4 regions of the Streptomyces sp. NPDC026246 genome follow, and region 2 is predicted to be linked to each of the others. Evidence: riboswitches for the same ligand, from Rfam matches in the RefSeq annotation. Region 2 holds a riboswitch; each other region holds the start of a gene.
The links. Region 2 has a riboswitch for cobalamin ahead of ACZ4M5_RS03625 (energy-coupling factor ABC transporter permease). Riboswitches for the same ligand answer to the same signal wherever they lie in the genome.

Region 1 (4,665 bases), on a different contig from region 2:
CGGCGCCACGATCGCCTCGGCGGGCGCCGGCGCGGTGCACGGCGACGTGCTGGTCACCAAGGTGCTGCTCCCGGCGATCGCCGCGCCGCTGGTCGCGGGCATCGCGGCGATGCTCGGCGCGCGGCTGACCTACAGGCTGGGCAAGCGGGCCGAGGACACGGAGTCCGCCAAGAAGGGCTACCGGGCCGGCCAGATCGCCTCGGCGGGACTGGTCTCCCTGGCGCACGGCACCAACGACGCGCAGAAGACGATGGGCATCATCACCCTCGCCCTGGTCGCCGGCGGCACCCTCGCCCCGGACTCCGACCCGCCCACCTGGGTCATCCTCTCCGCGGGCGTCGCGATCGCGCTCGGCACCTACCTGGGCGGCTGGCGCATCATCCGCACCATGGGCAAGGGCCTGACCGACCTCCAGCCGCAGCAGGGCTTCGCCGCCCAGACCAGCGCGGCCACGGTCATCCTGGCCTCCTCGCACCTCGGCTTCTCCCTGTCCACCACGCACTCCGTCTCCGGCGCCGTGATGGGCGCGGGCCTCGGCCGCAAGGGCGGCGTGGTCCGCTGGTCGACGGCGACGCGGATGTTCGTCGCCTGGGGCCTGACGCTGCCGGCCGCCGCCCTGGTGGGCGCGCTCGCCGAGTACGTCACGGGCCTCGGTGACTGGGGCACCGCCGTGGTGGCCGTCTTCCTGGTCGCCTCCAGCGCGGTCATCTGGAAGATCTCGCGGCGCGAGGTCGTCGACCACACCAACGTCAACGACACCGCGGAGGCGGAGCCGGCCGGCGTGGTGACCACGGCGATGGCCGCGGTGACGCCGCCGCCCGTCGGCCACGTCGCCGAGGAGCCGGTCCCGGCGTTCCCGGCGCAGGCCACCTCCGAGCGGGCCCCCTCCACGACCACCCCGGTCTGATCCTGCCACCGGTAACAAGGAAGAGTCACTGAGATGAAGATCGACTGGGCGGCCCTCGGTTCCGTCTTCGGCGTCAGCCTCGTGGTCACCGTGGCCCTGGTGGGCCTGTTCACCCTCGGCATCACCGGCCTGTCCCGCCGCGAGCGGGCGGCCGCCGAGGGCGGCTCCGCGGGCCTCGCCGTCACCGGCGCCTACGCCTGCTTCGCCGCGTGCGCGGCGGCCGTGGGCTACGGCATCTACCTGATCATGGCCTGACGGCCGCACATCACGAGCGCGTCCAGCCGGGCGGCACGGGACCTCGGGTCCCGTGCCGCCCGGCACGTGTGTGACCGGGGGGATGTGGGCTTCTGCACACTCTCCCCGCGCAGGTCAACGGCAAGTTGACGGTTGTTCGCGGCCGTGGTGGACTGCCGGGGCCAATACGGCGGCAGGAGAGGAAGCCGGTGCGAGTCCGGCGCGGTCCCGCCACTGTCACCGGGGCGCACGCCCCGGGAGCCAGGAACTCTCACCGCCGGTCTCTTCGAACCAGGGCGTGGACACCCTGAGTGAGGACACATCGCCATGCGCGGCTGCCGACCGAGGCCCCACACCCCGCCTGCGACCTCCCCCACGGCCGGCTGAGCCGATGGGTGCCGGTCGCGTCTTCGCGTACGGCGCCGCCGCCGGCCTGATCGGTGACCTGCTGCTCGGCGATCCCCGCCGGGGGCATCCGGTCGCCGCGTTCGGGCGGGCCGCGGGCGCCGTGGAACGGGTGCTGTGGCGGGACCACCGCGGGTGGGGCGCGCTGCACACCGCCGTGTGCGCCGGAGGAGCCGTCGCTCTCGGATGCGCCGCCGCACGCGCCGTGCGGGGCTCCGCCGTCGCCTCCGTCGCCCTGACCGGCGCCGCCACCTGGGCCGTGGTCGGGGGGACGTCGCTGGCGCGGGAGGCCTCGGCGATCGGCCGGGCCCTGGAGGCCGGGGACGTGGAGGCCGCCCGGGCCCGGTTGCCGCACCTGTGCGGACGGGATCCGCAGGCCCTCGACGCCGACGGCATCGCCCGGGCCGTGGTCGAGTCCGTCGCCGAGAACACCTCCGACGCGGTGGTGGGGGCCCTGGTCTGGGGAGCCGCCGGCGGAGTTCCGGGGCTGCTCGGGTTCCGGGCCGTGAACACCCTGGACGCCATGGTCGGGCACAAGTCGGCCCGCCACCGGCGCTACGGCTGGGCCTCGGCCCGGCTGGACGACGTCGCGGGGTGGCCGGGCGCCCGCCTGACCGCCGCGCTCGCGGCCCTGGCCGGCCCGGATCCGCGCGGGGCCGTACGGGCCTGGCGGGCGGACGCCGGGCTGCATCCGAGCCCCAACGCCGGTCCGGTGGAGGCCTCGTTCGCCGGGGCGCTCGGCGTGCGGCTCGGCGGGACGCTGTCGTACGGCGGGCGGGTGGAGCACCGGCCCGTGCTGAACTCCGGGGGGCGTGCCGTCGTCACGGACGACGTGGAACGGGCCGTGCGGCTGTCGCGGCGGGTGAGCTGGCTGGCGCTCGGGGTGTGCGCCGGTGCCCGGCTGCTGACCGGTGCGCGACGGAAGAACAAGGGGAGATGAGCATGCGCGGTGGGCTTCTCGTGGCCGGCACCACCTCCGACGCGGGCAAGAGCGTCGTGACGGCGGGCATCTGCCGGTGGCTGGTGCGCCAGGGCGTGAAGGTCGCGCCCTTCAAGGCGCAGAACATGTCGCTCAACTCCTTCGTGACGAGGGAGGGCGCGGAGATCGGCCGGGCCCAGGCCATGCAGGCGCAGGCCTGCCGGGTCGAGCCGGCCGCGCTGATGAACCCGGTGCTGCTCAAGCCCGGGGGTGAGCAGAGCAGCCAGGTCGTGCTGCTGGGCAAGCCGGTCGGGGAGATGAGCGCGCGCGGCTACCACGGCGGGCGGCAACAGCGGCTGCTCGGGACGGTGCTGGACTGCCTGGAGCAGTTGCGGGGCACGTATGACGCGGTGATCTGCGAGGGGGCCGGGTCGCCCGCCGAGATCAACCTGCGGCGGACCGACATCGTCAACATGGGCATCGCGCGGAACGCCGGGCTGCCCGTGCTCGTCGTCGGCGACATCGACCGGGGCGGTGTCTTCGCCTCGTTCTTCGGGACGGTGGCGCTGCTGTCCCCCCAGGACCAGGAGTGCGTCGCCGGGTACCTCGTCAACAAGTTCCGCGGGGACCTCTCCCTGCTGGAACCCGGGCTGGAGATGCTGGAGGGCCTCACCGGGCGGCGGACGTACGGTGTGCTGCCGTTCCGGCACGGGCTGGGCATCGACGAGGAGGACGGGCTGCGGGTCTCGCTGCGCGGGACCGTGCGCGAGTCGGCCGTCGCGCCGCCCGTCGGCGAGGACGTGCTGCGCGTCGCGGTGTGCGCCGTGCCGCTGATGTCCAACTTCACCGACGTCGACGCGCTGGCCGCCGAACCGGGCGTCGTGGTGCGGTTCGTGGACCGGCCGGAGGAGCTGGCCGACGCCGACCTGGTCGTCGTGCCCGGCACCCGCGGGACCGTCCGCGCGCTGGAGTGGCTGCGCGAGCGGGGACTGGCCGAGGCGCTGGCCCGCCGGGCCGCCGAGCAGCGGCCCGTCCTCGGCGTCTGCGGCGGCTTCCAGATCCTCGGCGAGCACATCGAGGACGACGTCGAGAGCCGGCGCGGGAAGGTCGACGGGCTCGGACTGCTGCCCGTGCGGGTGCGGTTCGCGCGCGAGAAGACCCTCACCCGGCCGGCCGGCGAGGCCCTCGGGGAGCACGTCGAGGGCTACGAGATCCACCACGGGGTCGCCGACGTCCAGGGCGGCACGCCGTTCCTGGACGGCTGCCGGGTCGGCCAGACCTGGGGCACGCACTGGCACGGCTCGCTGGAGTCGGACGGTTTCCGCCGGGCGTTCCTGCGCGAGGTCGCCGCCGCCGCGGGCCGGCGTTTCGTGCCGGCCCCGGACACCTCGTTCGCCGCGCTGCGCGAGGAGCAGCTCGACCGGCTCGGCGACCTGATCGAACAGCACGCGGACACCGACGCGTTGTGGCGGCTCATCGAGTCCGGCCCGCCGAAGGGCCTGCCCTTCGTGCCGCCGGGGGCTCCCGCGTGAGCGGCGCGCCCCGGGCCCCGCGGGCCCAACACCCCGAACGCACAGGCACCTTGGAGGGCGACGACCAGTGACCACCCCGTTTCCGTTCACCGCCGTGGTCGGCCAGGACGATCTGCGGCTCGCGCTGCTGCTGAACGCCGTGTCACCGGCGGTCGGCGGCGTGCTGGTGCGCGGCGAGAAGGGCACCGCCAAGTCGACGGCCGTGCGGGCGTTGTCGGCGCTCATGCCGCAGGTCGACGTCGTCCCCGGCTGCCGCTTCTCCTGCGACCCCGCCTCCCCCGACCCCGCGTGCCCGGACGGACCGCACGCGCCGGGGACCGCCGGTGCGCACCGCCCCGCCCGCATGGTCGAACTGCCCGTCGGCGCCTCCGAGGACCGGCTGGTGGGCGCGCTGGACATCGAGCGGGCGCTGTCGGAGGGCGTGAAGGCGTTCGAGCCCGGCCTGCTCGCCGACGCGCACCGCGGGATCCTCTACGTCGACGAGGTCAACCTGCTGCACGACCACCTGGTCGACCTGCTGCTCGACGCGGCGGCGATGGGTGCCTCGTACGTGGAGCGCGAGGGCGTCTCCGTGCGGCACGCGGCCCGGTTCCTGCTGGTGGGCACCATGAACCCCGAAGAGGGCGAGCTGCGGCCGCAGTTGCTCGACCGGTTCGGTCTGACCGTGG
Region 2 (4,665 bases):
CAGCCGGGGACGACCGCCGGCCTGGATCTGGTGGACGAGCCGGGCTCGCTGTCCTGGGTCGAACTGTTCACGACCGACGCGGCGGCGGCCAGGGAGTTCTACGGCGGCCTGTTCGACTGGCAGTTCAGCGACATGCCGCTGCCCGGCGGCGCCGGCACGTACACCCTCATCACGCCGGCGGGCCTGCCGGAGGACCGGATGCACGGCGGGCTGATGGAGTTGGGTGCGCAGGACCTGACGCTGACGGACGGACGGCCGTACTGGCACCCGGTCTTCGCGGTCGAGGACTGCGACGCCGCGGCGGCCCGCGTCACGGAGAAGGGCGGCGAGGTGCAGATGGGACCGCAGAACATGGAGGGCGTCGGCAGGCTGGCCGTCTGCCTGGACCCTGCCGGGGCGGAGTTCGTACTGCTCGCACCGTCGGAGGACTGAACGGGCCACGCGGCCTGCTCCCTGTCCGGGGCCGTCGGGACGGGGCCACCACACTTCGCGCACCCGCCCCCCCCCCCCGGTGACCCGTGGGCCGGGCGACCGGTTCGGCCTGCGCCGGTCTCCGGCCGCCGGGCTGCCGCCGATCGCGGCGGGCTTCCGCCGCGGCGCCGCGGCCCGGGCCGTGGGGCGGACCGGCCCGGCCCGCCCTGCAGGGCTCTGCGGGTCGCGCGGGGCGGGCCGTCCGCCCCGTCGTGGAGGGGGCCCGCCGCCGGGGGACCGCGGGGGCGCGCGGCGCCAGTATCCTGGGGCGGCTGCGGCAGCCCTCAGCAATCCCCGCGCATGCGCGGGGAGTTCGGCCTGCGGCGACGGACCTTCCCCTGAGCGTGAGACGAGGACGAGTGCTGCTAGCGGGCCGCTACCGGCTGGATGTGGAGATCGGGCGCGGTGGAATGGGAGAGGTCTGGCGCGCGTACGACGAGACGCTCGCCAGAGCGGTGGCCGTCAAGCTGCTGCTGCCCCAGGACACCGACGCCACGGCGACCTCGCGGTTCCGGCTGGAGGCCCAGACCGCCGGGCGCCTGAACCACCCCCACGTGGTCGGCGTGCTGGACTTCGGCGAGTTCGACAACCGGCTCTACCTGGTGATGGAGCTGGTCGACGGCGACAGTCTCTCCCAGGTGCTCGCCACGTCGGGCGCGCTGCCCGCCGAGCGCGTGGCCGTCCTGGCGGCACAGGCCTCCGCCGGCCTCGCCGCCGCGCACGCCCAGGGCATCGTGCACCGGGACGTGAAGCCCGCCAACCTGCTGCTCGACGCCCGCGGCACCCTGAAGATCGGCGACTTCGGCATCGCGCGCTTCCTCGACGACCCCGGCGCCGCGCTCACCGCCACCGGCCAGATCGTCGGTACGGGGATGTACCTCGCCCCCGAGCGCGCCCTGGGCAAACCCGCCGGCCCCGCCTCGGACATGTACTCGCTGGGCTGCGTGCTCTACCAGCTCCTCAGCGGCCGCCCCCCGTTCGAGGCGGACAGCGCCGTCGCCCTGCTCCACCAGCACCTCGACGCCGTTCCGGTGCCGCCCCGCGAGCTGGGCGTCTCCGGTCTGCCGCCGGCGTTCGAGAACTACCTGCTGGGCCTGCTGGCCAAGCAGCCCGAGGACCGGCCCACCGCGCAGCAGGCGGCCGAGTGGTTCGCGGGCGGCGCCTGGCGGGGGCTGCCCGAGCCGCTGCCGGAGATGTCATCGCCCGTACGGCCCCGGCCCCGGCCCGCGCCGGCCGCTCACGGCACCTATCAGGGCGCGGAGACGAGCAGCCCGACCACGTACGCGCTGCCCGCGGCACCCGGGTCCCGCAGCGCGGCCCGCGCGGCGCAGGCGGGGCGTCCCGGGCGCGGCGGGCGGCGCGGCGGCGGGAGCGGAAACCGTTCCAAGGCCGTCGCCGCGGTCGCGGCCGCGGCGCTGTTCGTCGCCGCGATGCTCATCGGCATGCAGTGGTTCTCGCCGGACGACACCGCCACGGAGGGCACCGACCCGGGCCCCTCGCCCACCGCGAGCACCCCCGCCGCCGGGACGGGTTCCGGCTCGGCGTCCGGATCGCGGCCGGACTCCGGCCCGGCCGCCGCCACGCCGGCCACCGGGACGGTGGCCGATGTCACCCCGCCCGGCACGGCGCCGGCCGAGCAGGTTCCCGCCTCTCCGACTGCCGCGGGCACCGCAGCCCCACCGGACGCGGGCGCCGAGCCACCGGCGGAGGCGGAGCAGCCGGAGCAGGAGCAACTGCCCGGGCCGCAAGGGGACGGTGAGGGCGAGGACGGCGGGGACGAGGGCGACGACTGAACCCTCCAGGCGTTCCCTCGGCGGAGCCCCAGGTGCGCCGGTGTGCGAGGGGGCGCCCCTCGCGCGCCCCCCGGGTGCGGGTTGTGCTCGTCCTGATCCGGGCCTTATTGTCACCTGGCCTTGGTGAACGGGAAATCCGGTGTGATGCCGGTGCGGCCCTCGCCACTGTGAATCGGGAAGTCCGGCTCCGGCCCTCGCGGGCAGCCACTGGGTCCTTGTGACCCGGGAAGGCGGAGTCCGGGCGGTGGTACCCGTCAGCCAGGAGACCGGCCAAGGCGCGTCAACCATCCACGAGGTGCTGGAGAGGGTCTGCTGAGCCATGCACATAGCCGAGGGTTTCCTTCCTCCGGCGCACGCGGTCGCCTGGGGCGTCGCGTCGGCGCCGTTCGTCGTCCACGGGGTCCGGTCACTCACCCGTGAGGTGCGCGAGCACCCGGAGAGCACGCTGCTCCTCGGCGCCTCCGGCGCCTTCACGTTCGTCCTGTCCGCGCTGAAACTGCCGTCCGTCACGGGCAGTTGCTCCCACCCGACCGGCACGGGCCTGGGGGCCATCCTGTTCCGGCCGCCCGTCATGGCCGTGCTCGGCACCATCACCCTGCTGTTCCAGGCGCTGCTGCTCGCCCACGGCGGTCTGACCACGCTGGGCGCCAACGTCTTCTCCATGGCGATCGTCGGGCCCTGGGCCGGGTACGCCGTGTACAAGCTGCTGCGGCGGTTGGACGTGCCGCTGATGGTGACGGTGTTCTGCGGCGCGTTCGTCGCCGACCTGTCCACCTACTGCGTCACCAGCGTGCAGCTGGCGCTCGCCTTCCCCGACCCGGGCAGCGGTTTCCTGGGCGCGCTCGGCAAGTTCGGCTCCATCTTCGCGGTCACCCAGATCCCGCTCGCGGTGAGCGAGGGACTGCTGACGGTCCTCGTGATGCGGCTGCTGGTGCAGTCCAGCAAGGGCGAGCTGACCCGGCTCGGCGTGCTGCTCACCGCCCGGCAGACGCGTGACGAGACCGAGGCGGTGGCCCGATGAGCCGGAATACGAAGATCAATCTGCTGCTGCTGTTCGTCGTGGCGGCGCTCGCCGTGCTGCCGCTCGTGCTCGGCCTCGGCGACCACAAGGAGGAGCCCTTCGCGGGCGCCGACGGTGAGGCCGAGACGGCGATCACCGAGATCGAGCCCGACTACGAGCCGTGGTTCTCCCCGCTGTACGAACCGCCGTCCGGGGAGATCGAGTCGGCCCTGTTCTCCCTGCAGGCCGCGCTCGGCGCCGGTGTCCTGGCCTACTACTTCGGTCTGCGCCGCGGACGCCGGCAGGGCGAGCAGCGGGCGCTGGAGCGGGAGGCGGCGGCCGCTCCCCCGGCCGCCGGAGAGTCCGTCACCGCGAAGGACTGAGTCCGGGTGCTGCCGATCGACGCGGCGGCGCACAGCAGCCGCTGGCGCCACCGTCACCCCGTGGACAAGGCCGTGCTCGGGCTGGGTCTGACCGTGCTGGCCGTCTGCCTGCCGCCCTGGCCGGGCGCGGCCCTGGTGCTCGTCACCGCGGTCGTGGTCCTGCTCGGTCCGGCCGGTGTGCCCGGGCGGCGCCTGTGGCGGGCCTACCGGGTGCCGCTGGGCTTCTGCGCGACCGGCGCGCTGACCCTGCTGGTGCAGGTCGGCGGGCCGGGCGGGTTCGTCTCCCTCGCCGCCGACGGTCCGGCGCGGGCCGGGGAGTTGATGCTGCGCACCTCCGCGGCCTCGCTCGGCGTACTGCTGTTCGCCTTCACCACGCCCCTGTCCGACCTGCTGCCGCGCCTGGTGCGCGCGGGGGTCCCGGCTCCCGTGGTGGACGTGGCGCTGGTGACGTACCGGATGAGCTTCCTGCTGCTGGACTCCGTGCGCCGCATCCGGCAGGCGCAGGCGGCCAGGCTCGGTCACACCGGCCGCCGCGCCGAGTGGCGGTCCCTGGCCGGTCTCGGTGCCACGGCGTTCGTGCGGGCCTTCGACCGGGCCTCCCGCCTCCAGGCCGGCCTGGCCGGGCGGGGCTACGACGGCACGCTGCGCGTCCTGGTCCCCGAAGCGCGCGTCTCCCTCCGTTTCACGGCCGTCAGTTGCCTGCTGCTCGCGGCGCTGGCCGCCGCCACCTTCCTCCTGGAAAGGCCGCCGCTGTGAGCGAGCCCGCCCTCGTCGCCCTGCGGGGCGCGTCCTTCGCCTACGAGGACGGCCCGGCCGTGCTCAGCGGTCTGGACTTCACCATCACGGAGGGCCGTGCACTCGCCCTGCTCGGCCGCAACGGCAGCGGCAAGACGACGTTGATGCGGCTGCTGAGCGGGGGACTGCGCCCGCGTCAGGGCGCGTTGTCGCTCGACGGGCGGGTGGTGACGTACGACCGCAAGGGGCTGACCCGGTTGCGGACGACGGTGCAGCTCGTGGT
Region 3 (4,665 bases), on a different contig from region 2:
CGCGGCACCGACGCAGATCAGCAGGGTGGCCAGCCGCAGACCGTCGTACAGCGCGAAGACCAGGGCCTCCGCCGTCACCCTGCCGCCGAGGCGGATGCCCTGCGCCCAGTCGGGCAGACCGGCCTCGGGCAGCGTGAACAGGGTGTGCGTGCCCGGGATCGGGGAGCCGAGGACCGTCGCGAAGACCAGCCGGACCAGCAGCACGAGCAGGGCGAGTTTGACGAAGGCGCCGTAGGAGCGGGACCAGGGCGTGTCGGGCCGGCGGGCGGCCACGACGTAGGCGGAGACGGCGATGAGGAGGGCGAGCAGCAGGGGGTTGGTGGTGCGGGTGGCCGCGGTGCCCAGGGCGAGGGCCCACAGCCACCAGGCACCGGGGTGCAGGGTGGCCGGGCGCCCCTGCGGCGGGGTCGTGCTAGCCACGCCGCCGTACCTGCCAGACGGCTGCTCCCCCCAGGATCACCACCACCGCGATGCCGGCGACCAGCCCCAGGGCCGGGCCGTCGCCGGACGTGCCGCCCTCCGCCCCGTCCTCCTTCGACTCGTTCCCGTTCGCCGACGGTTCCGGGCGCTGCGCGACCTGCTCGCCGCAGCCCTTCTCCGGGTAGCCGGCGATGGCGCACAGCAGGGCGTCGCTGCCGTAGCGCAGCGGCCCGGCCACCGCGGCCAGGGCCTCGGCGGTGGTCGCGTCGGGGGAGATCCGGGCGCAGGCCGTTCGCGCGGGCGGCGGACGCTCGCCGTCGGGGGCGTCGGCGGCCGTGCCGAAGTCGAGGACGAGGGCGACGCGCTTGGTGCCCTCCTCGGCGGGCGTCCGCGCGCAGATCGTGTCGAAACGGGCCGCGCCGCGCGGCCGGGCCGCGTCCGCCGAGTCCTCGCTCACCGCGAAGCGGAAGCCCTGCACGTCGCCGTCCGAGGGGCGGGCCGTGGACGGCCCCTGGGTGGCGTACACCCAGCGGTCGCCGTCGCGCTCCCAGAACGACCAGTAGCGGTAGCCGGCGGCCTGCGCCTGACCGGCGCCCGCGAGCGGCAGGAGCGCGGCCACAAGCAACAGCAGGGCCCTGCGGATCACGGCTGCTGCTTCTTCCGGCGGCCGTTGCTGAACAGGAAGCCGATGCCGATGCCCGCGACCAGGCAGACGCCGACGTACCACCAGACGCCGAACACCGAGTCCGAGTCCTTCGAGTCCTGCTCCTCGTTCTCGCCCTGCCCGTCCGCCTTCGCGGCGGCGGCCTGCGGGGCCGGGCCGGTGGCGTTCAGCTGCTTCACCAGGTCGGCGCCGCCGAAGTCGCGCGGGTCCGTGCCCGTCGCGTGCGCGGCGAAGATCAGCTGGGCGTAGGCGGCGGGGCCGTTCTGCCGGGCCCAGGCGGCGGAGTTCTTCTCCAGCCACCGCACGGACTTCCCGGCCTGCCCGGTGTCGCCGTGCGCGGCGAGCGCCACGGCCGCGTCGGCGGTGTTGCCGAAGTCGGGCTGCGGTTCGGCGCCGGGCAGGGCGGACATCAGGTGGTCGCCGTCCGCGGCCAGCGCGGCGGTCAGGTAGCCGGCCCCGTTCGCCGCCGCCTGCCCGGGCGTGCCCGGCTTCGCGCAGTCCGTGCCGGGCTTCTTCTCACCGGCCTTCGCCGCCATGCCCTTGCCGAGCGCGCCGAGCACCCCGGCGGCCGTGGCGTCGGCGTTGGCGAACAGCTTGCCCTTCTTGTCCGGCTGGAACGCGAACGCCCCGTCCTCGTCCCCGCCGCACGGCAGGGCGAGCTTCAGCAGCGCGTCGTACGGCGACTTCCCGCCCTTCTCGACGCGGCCGGGCTGCTCGCCGGCGGCGGCCAGGGCGCCTATGACGACCGACGTCGAGTTGGTGTCGCTGGCGCCGCCGGGCGCGTAGCCCCAGCCGCCGTCCTCGTTCTGGACGGACTTCAGCCAGCCGACGGCCTTGCGGGTGACCTCGTCGTGCCCGCCGAGCGCGGCCAGGGCCTGCACGGCGGCGGAGGTGGCGTTGGTGTCGACCATCGTCCTGCCGTCGCACGCGGCGGCCGGGTCGGCGCGGTAGGCGGCGAAGGCGCCGTCCGCGCACTGCTGGCGCACCAGCCACCGCACCGAGCCGGCCGCGGGCTTCACCCCCACGGTGTCCTGCGCGAGCAGCGCGAGCGACTGGCGCCAGACACCGTCGTACTTCGGGTCCTTGTCGCCGTGGAGGGCGGACGGGAGCGCCGGGGACGGCGAGGGGGACGGGTCGGCGGCGGCCGGGGTGGCGGCGCCGATCACGGCGACGGCGGCCAGGACCGCGGCGCTGCGGCGGACGTTCATGATCGGCGGGTGCCTCTCCCTTGGGGGAGCCGGGCGGCACGGGACACCCCGGCGGCTCGGCTCCGTATACCTCGACGGTGCCGTGCACCGGCGGACTGCCGGGCACGCGAGCCGGTCACGAACCGTACGCGGCGATCCGGCTCACCGCCCCGGGGCGGCTCACGGTTGCGGGTCAGCGCCGGAATTGCACCGGCTTCCCCACGTACGGTGTGATGACGACCCGCTTACTGTACCCGCCCGTCAAAAGCGCCCCGCGGGGCGACGGACGTGGGGGCTCGCGTCAGGAGCGGCCCGGAGGCGCCGGGTCGATCAGGCGGCAGACCGTCTCGATGTCGACCCGGACCTGGGCGATGGACGCGCGGCCCGACAGCCAGGTGATCAGCGCCGAGTGCCAGGTGTGCTCGATGACGCGGACCACGCCGAGCTGCTCGGGCGTCGGATCCTCCTGGCCCATCGCGTCCAGGATGATCGCCGTGGTCTGCCGGGACACCTGGTCGACCTCGGGGCTCACGCTGCGGTCGGCGAAGGTGAGGGCCCGCACCATCGCGTCGGCCAGCTGCGGTTCGCGCTGGAGCGCGCGGAAGGCCCGCATCAGCGTCTCGGCGACCCGCTCGGCCGCCGTCTCGCCCCGCGGCGGCCTCTTCCGCAGCGTGCCGTGCATGTGCTCCAACTGGTCCTGCATCGTGGCGACCAGCAGATGGATCTTGGAGGGGAAGTACCGGTAGAGCGTGCCCAGCGCGACCTGCGAGGACTCCGCGACCTCCCGCATCTGGACGGCGTCGAAGCCGCCCCGGACGGCCAGTTGGGCGCTCGCGTGCAGGATGCGCCGGCGGCGGGCCTCCTGCCGCTCCGTCAGGGGCGGGGAGGCGAGGGCCGCGGCTGCTGCCGCGGATTCCGCCTTGGCCACCTTGTTCACCTGAGCGCTCACCTCGGCTCCTGCGGGCATGCGTCGATCCCGTTCCGTGACCGTCCGTGAGGACGGGTGATCACACAGCATGGCACGGCACCGGCCGTGGCGTGAATCACCTGATCCACTGCTCACAGCGCCCCTACCTGCCGGTAGATTCGGAGCCTCCGAACGATCAAGTCTGAAACTTGTTCTAGATTAGCGTCCCGGCGTAATCTCGCGGGACAATGCAGGGAGAAGGGGGCCCAGGGTGACCGCTGAGGCCAGTCAGGACGGGGCCCCGCAGGACCCGGCCGCCGACGGCTTGCGACCGCTCCGCATCGCGCTCCTCACCTACAAAGGAAACCCGTTCTGCGGTGGCCAGGGCGTCTACGTCCGCCACCTCTCGCGGGAACTGGCCCGCCTCGGCCACCGCGTCGAGGTCATCGGCTCCCAGCCCTACCCCGTCCTGGACGAGGGATACGACGGCCTGAGCCTCACCGAGCTGCCCAGCCTCGACCTGTACCGCCAGCCGGACCCCTTCCGCACCCCGGGCCGCGACGAGTACCGCGACTGGATCGACGCCCTCGAGGTCGGCACCATGTGGACCGGCGGCTTCCCCGAGCCCCTGACGTTCTCGCTGCGCGCCCGCCGCCATCTGCGCGCCCGCCGCGGCGCGTTCGACGTCGTGCACGACAACCAGACGCTCGGCTACGGCCTGCTGGGCGACGTCGGCGCACCCCTGGTGACCACCATCCACCACCCCATCACCGTCGACCGGCAGTTGGAGCTGGACGCGGCCGACGGCTTCAAGCGCCGTCTGTCGGTGCGGCGCTGGTACGCCTTCACGCGCATGCAGAAGCGCGTGGCGCGGCGCCTGCCGTCCGTGCTGACCGTCTCCGGCACCTCCCGCCAGGAGATCGTCGACCACCTCGGCGTCCGCCCGGACCGGATCCACGTCGTGCACATCGGCGCCGACACCGACCTGTTCTCGCCCGACCCGTCCGTGCCGGTCGTCCCGGGCCGGATCGTGACCACCTCCAGCGCGGACGTGCCGCTGAAGGGCCTGGTGCACCTCGTCGAGGCGCTGGCCAAGGTGCGCACCGAGCACCCGCAGGCGCATCTCGTCGTCGTCGGCAAGCGCCCCGCCGAGGGCCCCGTCGCCCAGGCCATGGAGCGCTACGGCCTCGACGGCGCCGTCGAGTTCGTCAAGGGCATCTCCGACGCGGAACTCGTCGACCTCGTGCGCTCGGCGCAGGTCGCGTGCGTCCCGTCGCTCTACGAGGGCTTCTCGCTCCCGGCCGCCGAGGCCATGGCGACCGGCACCCCGCTGCTCGCCACCACCGGCGGGGCCATCCCCGAGGTGGCCGGCCGCGACGGGGAGACCTGCCTGGCGGTACCGCCCGGCGACGCGGGCGCGCTGGCCGCCGGACTCGTCCGCCTGCTGGGCGACGCGGACCTGCGGGCCCGCCTCGGCGCCGCCGGAC
Region 4 (4,665 bases), on a different contig from region 2:
ACATCACCGCCGACGACCGGCTCGCCGGTCTGCTCGACATCACCCCGGGCGGACGGGTGCTGCGCATCGAGCGGCTGCGCATGGCCAACGGTGAGCCGATGGCCATCGAGACCACCCACCTGAGCGCCAAGCGCTTCCCCGCGCTGCGCCGGTCGCTGGCCAAGTACACCTCCCTCTACACCGCGCTCGCCGAGGTCTACGACGTCCACCTCGCGGAGGCCGAGGAGACCATCGAGACGTCGCTGGCGACCCCGCGCGAGGCCGGACTGCTCGGCACGGACGTCGGCCTGCCCATGCTGATGCTGTCCCGGCACTCCCTGGACCGGGACGGCCAGCCGGTGGAGTGGGTGCGCTCGGTGTACCGCGGCGACCGGTACAAGTTCGTGGCCCGTCTCAAGCGGCCCCAGGACTGACGCGGCGGCTGCCGGATCCCCGGTTTCTTTTGGGTACCGCATTGCGGACGAGGGGTTCCGCTTGCGCCGCACCCTGACCTAGATTGCCTGCGCAATTGCACAGGTGATCACTGAGGGGACGGAGCCGCCTGATGTCGCAAGCCCCAGAATCCAGTAGAGGTCCGGTGGTGACGCCCGTGCGCGTCGTCATCGGCCTCTGCCTCGTCGCACCCTTCGTGGCCATGCTGTGGGTCGGCTCGTACGCGAAGACCGACCCGGCCTTCATCGGGATCCCGTTCTTCTACTGGTACCAGATGGCGTGGGTGCTGATCTCCACCGCGCTGACGATGATCGCCTACAGACTGTGGCAGCGTGACCAGCGTTCCCGCTCGGCAGCGAAGGGCGGTGCGTCGCGGTGAAGGACGGCGTGAACGGCGTCGCACTCGCCGTCTTCATCTTCTTCTTCCTGCTCGTCACGGTCATGGGCTTCCTGGCCGCGCGCTGGCGCAAGGCCGAGAACGAGCACAGCCTGGACGAGTGGGGCCTGGGCGGCCGCTCGTTCGGCACCTGGGTCACCTGGTTCCTGCTCGGCGGCGACCTGTACACGGCCTACACGTTCGTCGCGGTACCCGCGGCGATCTACGCGGCCGGCGCGGCCGGCTTCTTCGCCGTGCCGTACACGATCCTGGTGTACCCGCTGATCTTCACCTTCCTGCCCCGCCTGTGGTCGGTCTCCCACAAGCACGGGTACGTCACGACCTCCGACTTCGTGCGCGGCCGGTTCGGCTCGAAGGGCCTGTCGCTCGCGGTGGCCGTGACCGGCATCCTGGCGACCATGCCGTACATCGCGCTCCAGCTGGTCGGCATCCAGGCCGTGCTGGACGTGATGGGCGTCGGCGGAGGCGAGGACACCAACTGGTTCATCAAGGACCTGCCGCTGCTGATCGCGTTCGGCGTGCTGGCGGCGTACACGTACTCCTCGGGCCTGCGGGCGCCGGCGCTGATCGCGTTCGTGAAGGACACCCTGATCTACCTCGTCATCGCGGTGGCGATCATCTACATCCCGATCAAGCTGGGCGGCTTCGACGAGATCTTCGCCAAGGCCGGCGAGGCGTACAGCCAGACCAACCCGGCCACGGGCGCGCCGCGCGGTGCGCTGACGCCGCCGGAGGCGGGCCAGTGGACGTACGCCACACTGGCGCTGGGCTCCGCGCTGGCGCTGTTCATGTACCCGCACTCGATCACGGCGACGCTGTCCTCGAAGAGCCGTGAGGTGATCCGCCGCAACACCACGATCCTGCCGCTGTACTCGCTGATGCTGGGCCTGCTCGCGCTGCTCGGCTTCATGGCGATCGCGGCCGGCATCAAGGTGCAGAACGGGCAGCTGGCGATCCCGCAGCTGTTCGAGACGATGTTCCCGGACTGGTTCGCCGGTGTGGCGTTCGCGGCGATCGGCATCGGCGCGCTGGTGCCCGCGGCCATCATGTCCATCGCGGCCGCGAACCTGTTCACCCGCAACATCTACAAGGACTTCATCAAGCCGGACGCCACCCCCGCGCAGGAGACCAAGGTCTCCAAGCTGGTCTCGCTGCTGGTGAAGGTGGGCGCGCTGGTCTTCGTCCTCACCATGGACAAGACGGTCGCCATCAACTTCCAGCTGCTGGGCGGCATCTGGATCCTGCAGACCTTCCCGGCCCTGGTCGGCGGCCTGTTCACCCGCTGGTTCCACCGCTGGGCCCTGCTCGCGGGCTGGGCGGTCGGCATGGTCTACGGCACGCTCGCCGCCTACGGCGTGGCCTCCCCGACGCAGAAGCACTTCGGCGGCTCGTCGAAGGAGATCCCCGGCATCGGCGAGATCGGCTACATCGGCCTCACGGCGTTCGTGCTGAACGTCGTCGTGACGGTCGTCCTGACCTTCGTCCTGAGGGCGGTGAAGGCCCCCGACGGCGTCGACGAGACCAGGCCGGAGGACTACACGGCCGACGCGGGCGACCCGGGGGTCCAGGTGGAGCTTCCGCCGGCCACCGCCGGTTCCTCGCACTGAGCAAAAGGGCGCGGCACGCCGCGACCACCGGCAGCGGGCCGTCGTGACCAGGCGTCACGGCGGCCCGCTGTCCTGTGAAGCCGACGCTCTGACCCCATCGCGACACTACATCTGGGGGTGCCACCCGAGCCCGGCACAAGATGTATGCTCATGCTCGCTGTCGCCGCAGGGGAATCCGGTGCGAATCCGGAACTGTCCCGCAACGGTGTACCCCATGCCCCTCTGCGCGCATGGTGGTCAGTCCGAGGACCTGCCGACAGTGCACCCGGCCGCCGGCCGGTGTGCCCTGACGTCCGGGCCTCGTGGAATGGGCCGGTGGACGCGTGACGCCGTTGCGTCCGTGTGCTGCCCCCTGCCCTCGGCGAGGCTCCGTGCCGAGCGAGGGAGAGCCCCCGTGACCATCGCGCCAGCGGGTCCGGTCGCAGCCGCCGAACAGGAGCAGGACGCTCCCGGTGCCGCGCTGCTGCGGACCCTGACCGAACTGACCGCCGACCTTCCCGACGCCGACCCCGGCCGGGTCGCCGCCGCCGCGCTGCGCGGCCGGTCCGCGCAGGCGGACGAGCGGGAGCTGCGGGACCTGGCGACGGAGTCGGCGGCGGGCCTCATCTCGGAGGACCCGGCCTACTCCCGGCTGGCCGCCCGCCTGCTGACCATCGGCATCCGCGAGGAGGCCGCCTCGCAGGGGGTCACGTCCTTCACCGGGTCCGTCGCGGTCGGTCACCGCGAGGGGCTCATCGCCGACCGCACCGCCGCGTTCGCCGAGCTGCACGCGGACCGGCTCGACGCGCTGGTCGACAGCGCCGCCGACGACCGCTTCGGCTACTTCGGCCTGCGCACGCTGTACAGCCGCTACCTGCTGCGGCACCCGATCACCCGCAGGGTGATCGAGACGCCCCAGTACTTCCTGCTGCGCGTGGCGAGCGGCCTCGCCGAGGACGACTCCGCCCGCGCGGTGGACGAGGTCGCGGCGCTCTACGGGCTCATGAGCCGCCTCGACTACCTGCCCTCCTCCCCCACCCTGTTCAACTCCGGCACCCGGCACCCCCAGATGTCGTCCTGCTACCTGCTCGACTCCCCCCAGGACGAGCTGGACTCGATCTACGACCGCTACCACCAGGTCGCACGCCTGTCGAAGCACGCGGGCGGCATCGGCCTGGCCTACTCCCGCATCCGCGCCCGGGGTTCGCTGATCCGCGGCACCAACGGCCACTCCAACGGCATCGTCCCGTTCCTGAAGACCCTCGACGCCTCGGTCGCCGCCGTGAACCAGGGCGGCCGCCGCAAGGGAGCCGCCGCGGTCTACCTGGAGACCTGGCACGCGGACATCGAGGAGTTCCTGGAGCTGCGGGACAACACCGGCGAGGACGCCCGGCGCACCCACAACCTCAACCTGGCGCACTGGATCCCGGACGAGTTCATGCGCCGCGTGAACACCGACGCGCAGTGGTCGCTGTTCTCCCCCTCGGACGTGCCCGAGCTGGTCGACCTGTGGGGCGAGGAGTTCGACACCGCCTACCGCAGGGCGGAGGCCGCGGGACTGGCCAGGAGGACCCTGCCCGCCCGTGAGCTGTACGGCCGCATGATGCGCACCCTCGCGCAGACCGGCAACGGCTGGATGACCTTCAAGGACGCCGCCAACCGCACCGCCAACCAGACGGCCGAGCCCGGCCACGTCGTGCACTCCTCCAACCTCTGCACGGAGATCCTGGAGGTCACCGACGACGGGGAGACGGCGGTCTGCAACCTCGGCTCGGTGAACCTCGGCGCCTTCGTGACCGGCGGGGACATCGACTGGGAGCGCCTGGACGAGACCGTCCGCACCGCGGTCACCTTCCTCGACCGGGTCGTCGACATCAACTTCTACCCGACCGAGCAGGCGGGCCGCTCCAACGCCCGCTGGCGCCCGGTCGGCCTCGGCGCGATGGGCCTGCAGGACGTCTTCTTCCAGCTGCGCCTGCCCTTCGACTCCCCCGAGGCCAAGGCCCTGTCGACCCGGATCGCCGAGCGCATCATGCTCGCCGCGTACGAGGCGTCGGCCGATCTCGCCGAGCGCAGCGGCCCGCTCCCCGCCTGGGAGAAGACCCGCACCGCCCGGGGTGTCCTGCACCCCGACCACTACGACGTGGCCCGGACGTGGCCCGAGCGCTGGGCCGCCCTGCGCGCGCGCATCGCCACGACCGGCCTGCGCAACTCCCTGCTCCTCGCCATCGCGCCCACGGCCACCATCGC

Region 1: linked by a shared signal. The riboswitch ahead of ACZ4M5_RS32900 (cobalamin biosynthesis protein) and the one ahead of ACZ4M5_RS03625 (energy-coupling factor ABC transporter permease) in region 2 are both predicted to bind cobalamin.
Region 3: linked by a shared signal. The riboswitch ahead of ACZ4M5_RS04800 (prenyltransferase/squalene oxidase repeat-containing protein) and the one ahead of ACZ4M5_RS03625 (energy-coupling factor ABC transporter permease) in region 2 are both predicted to bind cobalamin.
Region 4: linked by a shared signal. The riboswitch ahead of ACZ4M5_RS11000 (ribonucleoside-diphosphate reductase subunit alpha) and the one ahead of ACZ4M5_RS03625 (energy-coupling factor ABC transporter permease) in region 2 are both predicted to bind cobalamin.

Annotation. Positions count from the first base shown of each region.
Region 1 covers NZ_JBVHPJ010000020.1:38,981-43,645, reverse strand. The annotation lists gene ACZ4M5_RS32910 (inorganic phosphate transporter) at 1-907, shown strand, start outside; gene ACZ4M5_RS32905 (hypothetical protein) at 941-1,162, shown strand; cobalamin riboswitch at 1,294-1,431, shown strand; gene ACZ4M5_RS32900 (cobalamin biosynthesis protein) at 1,533-2,486, shown strand; gene ACZ4M5_RS32895 (cobyric acid synthase) at 2,489-3,997, shown strand; gene ACZ4M5_RS32890 (putative cobaltochelatase) at 4,065-4,665, shown strand, end outside.
Region 2 covers NZ_JBVHPJ010000001.1:836,370-841,034, reverse strand. The annotation lists gene ACZ4M5_RS03635 (VOC family protein) at 1-432, shown strand, start outside; gene ACZ4M5_RS03630 (serine/threonine-protein kinase) at 816-2,264, shown strand; cobalamin riboswitch at 2,369-2,553, shown strand; gene ACZ4M5_RS03625 (energy-coupling factor ABC transporter permease) at 2,584-3,285, shown strand; gene ACZ4M5_RS03620 (energy-coupling factor ABC transporter substrate-binding protein) at 3,282-3,647, shown strand; gene cbiQ (cobalt ECF transporter T component CbiQ) at 3,654-4,403, shown strand; gene ACZ4M5_RS03610 (energy-coupling factor ABC transporter ATP-binding protein) at 4,400-4,665, shown strand, end outside.
Region 3 covers NZ_JBVHPJ010000002.1:151,112-155,776, reverse strand. The annotation lists gene ACZ4M5_RS04810 (CbiQ family ECF transporter T component) at 1-420, opposite strand, end outside; gene ACZ4M5_RS04805 (SCO2322 family protein) at 413-1,066, opposite strand; gene ACZ4M5_RS04800 (prenyltransferase/squalene oxidase repeat-containing protein) at 1,063-2,292, opposite strand; adenosylcobalamin-variant (AdoCbl-variant) riboswitch at 2,414-2,501, opposite strand; gene ACZ4M5_RS04795 (TetR family transcriptional regulator) at 2,573-3,238, opposite strand; gene ACZ4M5_RS04790 (glycosyltransferase family 4 protein) at 3,450-4,665, shown strand, end outside.
Region 4 covers NZ_JBVHPJ010000003.1:615,440-620,104, reverse strand. The annotation lists gene ACZ4M5_RS11015 (GntR family transcriptional regulator) at 1-413, shown strand, start outside; gene ACZ4M5_RS11010 (DUF3311 domain-containing protein) at 545-811, shown strand; gene mctP (monocarboxylate uptake permease MctP) at 808-2,436, shown strand; cobalamin riboswitch at 2,581-2,708, shown strand; gene ACZ4M5_RS11000 (ribonucleoside-diphosphate reductase subunit alpha) at 2,831-4,665, shown strand, end outside.